Regions from separate parts of the Pseudoflavonifractor hominis genome, predicted to be linked through region 2. Evidence: predicted binding sites of a transcription regulator. Region 2 holds the regulator's gene; each other region holds the start of a gene.

What was found. Region 2 encodes Rex, which represses fermentation and respiration genes when NADH is low (regulators of the CRP and FNR family bind a similar motif). Its sites were predicted from a motif close to ATTGTTAANNNNTTAACAAT; they were not measured.
Region 1: H8S34_RS03570 (butyryl-CoA:acetate CoA-transferase) is a predicted target of Rex. The motif match lies at 875-894, and genes of this name have one in related genera.
Region 3: H8S34_RS05175 (acetyl-CoA C-acetyltransferase) is a predicted target of Rex. The motif match lies at 1,560-1,579, and genes of this name have one in related genera.

What each region holds. Positions count from the first base shown of each region.
Region 1 is NZ_JACOPR010000002.1:171,136-173,405, forward strand. It holds gene H8S34_RS03565 (elongation factor G) at 1-753, shown strand, start outside; gene H8S34_RS03570 (butyryl-CoA:acetate CoA-transferase) at 924-2,267, shown strand.
Region 2 is NZ_JACOPR010000001.1:25,817-28,086, reverse strand. It holds gene H8S34_RS00140 (peptidoglycan-binding protein) at 1-169, opposite strand, end outside; gene H8S34_RS00135 (spore cortex-lytic protein) at 189-578, opposite strand; tRNA gene H8S34_RS00130 (tRNA-Pro) at 714-790, shown strand; gene H8S34_RS00125 (redox-sensing transcriptional repressor Rex) at 1,201-1,833, shown strand; gene H8S34_RS00120 (hypothetical protein) at 1,830-2,270, shown strand, end outside.
Region 3 is NZ_JACOPR010000002.1:499,642-501,911, forward strand. It holds gene H8S34_RS05175 (acetyl-CoA C-acetyltransferase) at 250-1,431, opposite strand; gene H8S34_RS05180 (ABC-2 transporter permease family protein) at 1,710-2,270, opposite strand, start outside.

The DNA.
Region 1 (2,270 bases), on a different contig from region 2:
GTGGTCTCCGGCACCGGCGATATGCAGATGGACGTACTCCTCTCCAAGCTGAAGAACCGCTTCAGCGTCGAGGCTGAGCTCTCCATTCCCCGTGTGGCCTACCGGGAGAAGATCCGCAAGAAGGTGGAGGTCCAGGGCCGCCACAAGAAGCAGTCCGGCGGTCACGGCCAGTTCGGCGACGTCAAGATCCGCTTCGAGCCCGGCGAGCAGGAAGAGCTGGAGTTCTGCGAGGAGGTCTTCGGCGGCGCGGTGCCCAAGAACTACTTCCCCGCCGTGGAGAAGGGCCTGCGCGAGGCCGTCCAGCACGGTGTTCTGGCTGGCTATCCCGTAGTCAACCTGAAGGCCACCCTGTACGATGGATCCTACCACCCGGTGGACTCCTCCGAAATGGCCTTTAAGACGGCGGCCCAGCTGGCCTACAAGGCCGGTCTCCCCGATGCCAATCCCACCATTCTGGAGCCCATCGGCGAGCTGAAGGTTACCATTCCCGACAGCTACATGGGCGACATCATTGGCGACCTGAACAAGCGCCGCGGACGTGTTATGGGCATGAATCCCGACGGCAAGGGCAATCAGGTGGTGGAGGCCGAGGTCCCCATGGCCGAGATGATGACTTATGCCATCGATCTGCGCTCTCTCACCCAGAGCCGCGGCTCCTTCACCTTCCACTTTGTCCGCTACGAGGAGGCGCCCCCTGTGGCCCAGCAGAAGGCCATTGAGGCGGCTAAGGCTATCCAGGAGCTGGACAGCTGATCCATAAAAGCACTGACCCCCCGGCGAAAGCCGGGGGGTCTTTCTTTGGATAAAACTTCTGACTTTCTCCCCTTCTTCTACTTGTATCTTTGTCGGAAAGGTGCTATAATAGTACCACTAGATTGTTAAAATTCTAACAATATAAATTTTACAATACGAGGTGTCAGACGATGAATTATCGGGAGCAGTATCAGAGCAAGCTGACCACGCCGGAAGAGGCGGTCAAGGTCGTGCAGTCGGGCGACTGGATCGATTACGGCTGGTGTGCCATTACCCCCGAGGCTCTGGATCAGGCGCTGGCAGCCCGCTATCAGGAGCTCTATGATGTCAAGGTGCGCGGCGGCGTCCTGTTCCACAAGCCCGCTATCATGTCGGTTCCCGACGTGGCGGAGCATTTTACCTGGAATTCCTGGCATATGTCCGGTGTGGAACGCAAGATGATCGCCGAGGGCGCCACCTTCTATGCTCCCATGCGCTATTCCGAGCTGCCCCGCTTCTACCGGGAAAATGTGGCTCCCATCCATGTGGCCATGTTCCAGGTCTCTCCCATGGACAGCCAGGGCTACTTTACCTTCGGCCCCAGCACCTCCCATCTCCAGGCCGTCTGTGAGCGCTCGGAGATCATCATTGTGGAGGTCAACCCCAACATCCCCCGCTGCCTGGGCGGTATGGAGAACAGCATCCACGTAGACCAGGTCTCCATGATCGTGGAGCATGAATCCCCCATTGGCCAGCTGCCCGCCGGCGGCCCGGCCACCCCGGTGGATGAGGCGGTCGCCCGTCTCATCGTGGAGGAGATCCCCAATGGCGCCTGCCTCCAGCTGGGCATCGGCGGCATGCCCAATGCGGTGGGCTCCCTCATCGCTCAGTCCGATCTGAAGGATCTGGGCGTCCACACTGAGATGTACGTGGACGGCTTTGTAGACATGGCCATGGCCGGCAAGCTGACCGGTGCCAAAAAGCCCATTGACCGCTTCCGTCAGGCCTATGCCTTTGCCGCCGGCAGCCAGAAGCTGTATGACTACCTCAACGACAACCCCGTCTGCATGGCCGCTCCGGTCAGCTACACCAACGACGTGCGGGTGGTAGCCCAGCTGGACAACTTCATGTCCATCAACAACGCGGTGGATGTGGACCTCTTCGGCCAGGTCAATGCCGAGAGCGCCGGGACCAAGCACATCAGCGGCGCCGGCGGTCAGCTGGACTTTGTGATGGGCGCCTACCTCTCCAAGGGCGGTAAGAGCTTCATCTGCTGCTCCTCCACTTTCATGAACAAAAAGACCGGTCAGCTGGAGAGCCGCATCAAGCCCACGCTGGATAACGGCTCCATCGTCACCGATACCCGTGCCAACACCCACTTCCTGGTCACCGAGTACGGCAAGGTGAATCTGAAGGGCACCTCCACCTGGGAGCGCGCCGAGAAGATCATCTCCATCGCTCACCCGGATTTCCGGGATCAGCTCATCTCCGATGCCGCCAAGATGGGCATTTGGAGACGCTCCAACAAGCGCTGATTC
Region 2 (2,270 bases):
GGATATTGGCCCGGAGCGCTGCGGGCTCCCAGGTGGGGTAGATCTCACTGGAGGCCACATTTTTTACATAGTCCGGAAAGGAGACCGTGACATTTTCGGCGTCTGACCCGGGAGGGCCCAGATGCACGGTAATATATTGCGGGATGTACGGGAGTACGGTGGACGGCATGGCGTTCACTCCAATCGAATCAAAGCTCTTGGGGGGTAATCTGGGCGGTGTCGGTATTTTGGTGGTTGGGCAGCGTGAGGGGGAGAGGGGTGAGTTCGATCTCCTGGATGGTCTCCGTACCGGGAAAGACCTGTACCCCCTGTATGACATGGTATTCGTATCCGGGGGCCTCCGCCCAGATATTGCACAGGGCATAGGGGGTTTCTCCGCCGGGACTGGTACCCTGGGACTGGCTGGGTGTCGTAAGGCGGACGGGGGCGGTCTGACCGTTTGCGTCGGAGACCCGGACGGCCAGCAGAGTCTGCCGCTCATTGGCGGCGCCCTGGGTAAAGGCCACGGTGGCACCCTGGATCGGGAGACGGGCCTGGGAGGCGTAAATACGGGTGATGATGGTTCCGATGGAAGCCAAAGCGCATTCCTCCTTTTTCTTTTTCAGTGTATGGAAAGGCCGCTTCCGATGTGTCAAAAATTTTTTGAAAAAAGGGCTTGCCAAAGGAGGAAAGATATGCTATATTATATAAGCCGTCTGGTGAGGCGACGAAATCCGGGTGTGGCGAAGTTTGGTATCGCGCTTGAATGGGGTTCAAGAGGCCGCTGGTTCGAATCCAGTCACTCGGACCATGCGGAGTATCCTTTGGGGTACTCCGATTTTTTATTTTTTAAATTGTTCTGTGATAGTTGTACGGAAGCGTGCAACTTTTTGCTTATTCTCTCCTACTTATAAAAAGCGGGATTTTTATAGATTTTTTATGATAGCCAGACCAAAGGGGAAGTCCTCACGGGATTTCCCTTTTTGTTTTGTGAAGTTCCATACCGAACATCTCGTTTGTGTCCGGTTTGACGGAAAAGGATGTTCTGTCTGCGGTGTGGAGACATGCCGTCTTTTCATAGATATGTTGGATGGTTTCCCGGGAAAATCATTTGCAGAAGTGTGTGTGACATGGTATACTAATCAATTGGAATGGAGTGACCTGACCGGCACCTGCGGTGCGGTTCAGGCAGGGAAACAAACATAAGCGAGCGTGATATGGATGCGGAAGCAAAATGTGTCGGGAGCGGTGATCCGGAGATTGCCGCGGTATTACCGGCATTTGAATGAACTGAACCAGGCCGGCGTGGTGCGGATCTCCTCCAGCGCCCTGGGAAAGTCCATGGGACTGACAGCCTCCCAGATCCGGCAGGACCTCTCCTGTTTCGGGGAGTTCGGACAGCAGGGCTACGGCTATAATGTGGACAATCTGCTCAATGAGATCGTGGATATTCTGGGCATGAACCGGGGCCACACGGCGGTAATCCTCGGCGTGGGAAACCTGGGGCGTGCTCTGATCGAGAATTTCAACTTTGGCTGGAGCGGATTCCATCTCAATGCGGCATTTGACGTGCGTCCGGAGGTCGTGGGACAGATCATGGCCGGGACGCCGATTTTTCATATAGACCAGCTGGAGAACTATTTGCGGGAGCATCCCGCCAGCGTGGGCGTGCTCACCGTTCCCCGCAGCATTGCGGAGGAGATGGCGGACCGCTTGGTCAAATCCGGTGTGAAAGGAATCTGGAATTTTACGAATACAGAGCTGAATATCCGGGAAGAGGGAATCTTCATTGAGAATGTACATTTCTCTGACAGCCTTCAGACCCTGAGTTATCTGATTTCGGAGGATGCATGAAGCGAGCGTGGGCGTTTTTACTGATTGCGGTGGTCCTGATCGGCAGCGGTCTGGCCTATGCGGCGGGCGGCTCGGCGGAGGACCCGCTGGTCTCACTGAGTTTTTTGAACGGGACGTATCTGCCTGACGTACTCTCGCAGGCAGAGAAACGGATCGAGACCCGCACGCAGACCACCTATGACCAAGTCTTCCAGGAGCTGAATCAGGCCTACCAGGAGAATCTGGCCGAGGCAGGCGGAAGCAGCGGACTGCGGGATGACCGCTATAAGGAAGGGGATGTGCTCTCCGTTTCCACGGGATCGGGGCTGCTCTTCCTGGCCGGGGAGGCAGCTGCAACCTACTCCGCCGGTGCGGTAGTGGATGTGACGGCGGGGAATGTGGTGCCCTCCGGGCAGCGGCTCACCCCGATGCACCGCTATCTGGCTGCGGAAGGGACC
Region 3 (2,270 bases), on a different contig from region 2:
GCTGCCATGCCCTAATCATAGCACAATCTGGAAATAAATCAAGAGGAAAGAAATAATTTTTGAACTTAGGCGTTTTCATTGAAAGTAAATCATATAATGAATTATTTGTGCAAAATAACGGGAGTGTGACCATGCACGTTCAGCTGAGGGAAATTCTGTCCGCCCGATAAAAACAGAGAACGGCCGCGGCGCGGAGAAAGACAGAAAAAAGCGGGCCGCAAATGCGGCCCGCCGGAAAAAATATTTAGATTAGCACTTCTCGAGGATGACGGCAGTGCCCATGCCGCCGCCGATGCACAGGGTGGCAAGGCCCTTCTTGGCCTCGGGACGCTTGCTCATCTCGTGCAGCAGGGTGACGATGATGCGGGCGCCGGAGCAGCCCACGGGGTGACCCAGGGAGATGGCGCCGCCGTTGACGTTGACCTTGCTCATGTCAAACTTCAGCTCGCGGGCCACAGCGATGGACTGGGCAGCAAAGGCCTCGTTGGCCTCCACCAGATCCATGTCCTCGATGGTCAGGCCGGCCTTCTCCATGGCCTGCTTGGAAGCGGGAACAGGACCCACGCCCATGATTTTGGGATCCACGCCGCCCTGGCCCCAGGAGACCAGCTTGGCCATGGGCTTCAGGCCGTACTTCTCCACAGCCTCGCCGGAGGCCAGGATGATGGCGGCAGCGCCGTCGTTGATGCCGGAGGCGTTGCCGGCGGTGACGCGGCCGTCCTTCTTGAAGGCGGGCTTCAGCTTGGCCAGACCCTCAGCGGTGGTGCCGTGGCGGGGGAACTCGTCGACCTTGAAGTCCACGATCTCCTTCTTGACCTTCACGGGCACGGGGACGATCTCGTCGTCAAACTTGCCGGTCTCCTGAGCAGCCTTGGCCTTCATCTGGGAGTTCAGGGCGAACTCATCCAGCTCCTCGCGGGTGATGCCCCACTGGTCGCAGACGTTCTCAGCGGTGATGCCCATGTGGTAGTCGTTGAACACATCCCACAGGCCGTCCTTCACCATGGTGTCCACCAGCTTGGTGTCGTTCATGCGGGCGCCGAAGCGGGCGGCGGGCATGGCATAGGGGGCAGCGGACATGTTCTCGGTGCCGCCGGCCACGATGATGTCGGCGTCACCGGCCAGGATGGTACGGGCACCCTCGATCACGGACTTCATGCCGGAGCCGCAGACCATGCTGACGGTGTAGGCGGGCACTTCAACGGGAATACCGGCGCCCAGAGAAACCTGGCGGGCCATATTCTGACCGGCAGCGGCAGTCAGGATGCTGCCGAACATGACCTCGTCCACCTGCTCAGGCTTGACGTTGGCACGCTTGAGCGCCTCAGTCACAACGATGGAGCCCAGCTTGGCGGCGGGAACATCCTTCAGGGAACCACCGAAGGAGCCGATGGCGGTACGGCAGCAATTGACAACATAAATGTCCTTCATAGAATTGACCCTCCAAATTTTTTACATTTCGTTCGATATATGGTCGCGGAATCGGCAATGAATACAAATTCGGTTTGCGAACCGGATGAGCTTATTATATATGATGGGGAAGAAAAATGCAACGGTGACTTGTGAATATTTTAACAATATACTTTGGAGGTCAAAAATCCGGCGGTCACCGGGACGAAACGCCCAGGACCGCCGGATTTGAATGAGAAAGTTAAAAATTTAACATACTTTCAAAAAATCTTTGGAGAGGTGCGGGATGCCGGAGTTTCTCAGGGTGCTGCGCTGCGGAGGATGAGTACATCCTCTGCGCCCAACTCCCGCAGGGCCTCCAGGGTATGGGTGGCCGTAGTCTGAATGGTAATGGTGAACTGATAGATGTGCCCGTCCTCCACCAGTTCCGAACGGGCCTCCGGCGAATAGAAGTGGAAGGTCAGATCGTTATAGTAGCAGTTGGCATAGCGGTCCTGATTTTCCAACAGATAGTGACGGCCCAGATTTCCCTCTTCCAGATCGGTGAGCACGGCGTCCAGAAGCAGCTGGGTGTCCGCACCGCTGGAGAAAATCTGATCGGCTCCCGTATAGGTGGAGAGGTTGACGCTGGTCAGCACATCGCCGCTGCGGTAGAGGGAGAGATACTCCTGCTGTGCCAGACCCGGAGCATTGATGAGCGCATCCAGCTTGGCGGCGGGAGAGGTGGGATCGGCCAGAAGCTCCTCGTCCACCGGGATACGGTAGCTGCGTCGCATGGTGCCGCCGTCCCGGAAGAGATAGGTGAAGGAGAAGTAGAACGAGCCGGAAGTCTCCACATCCACCATATAATCTCCCACCTG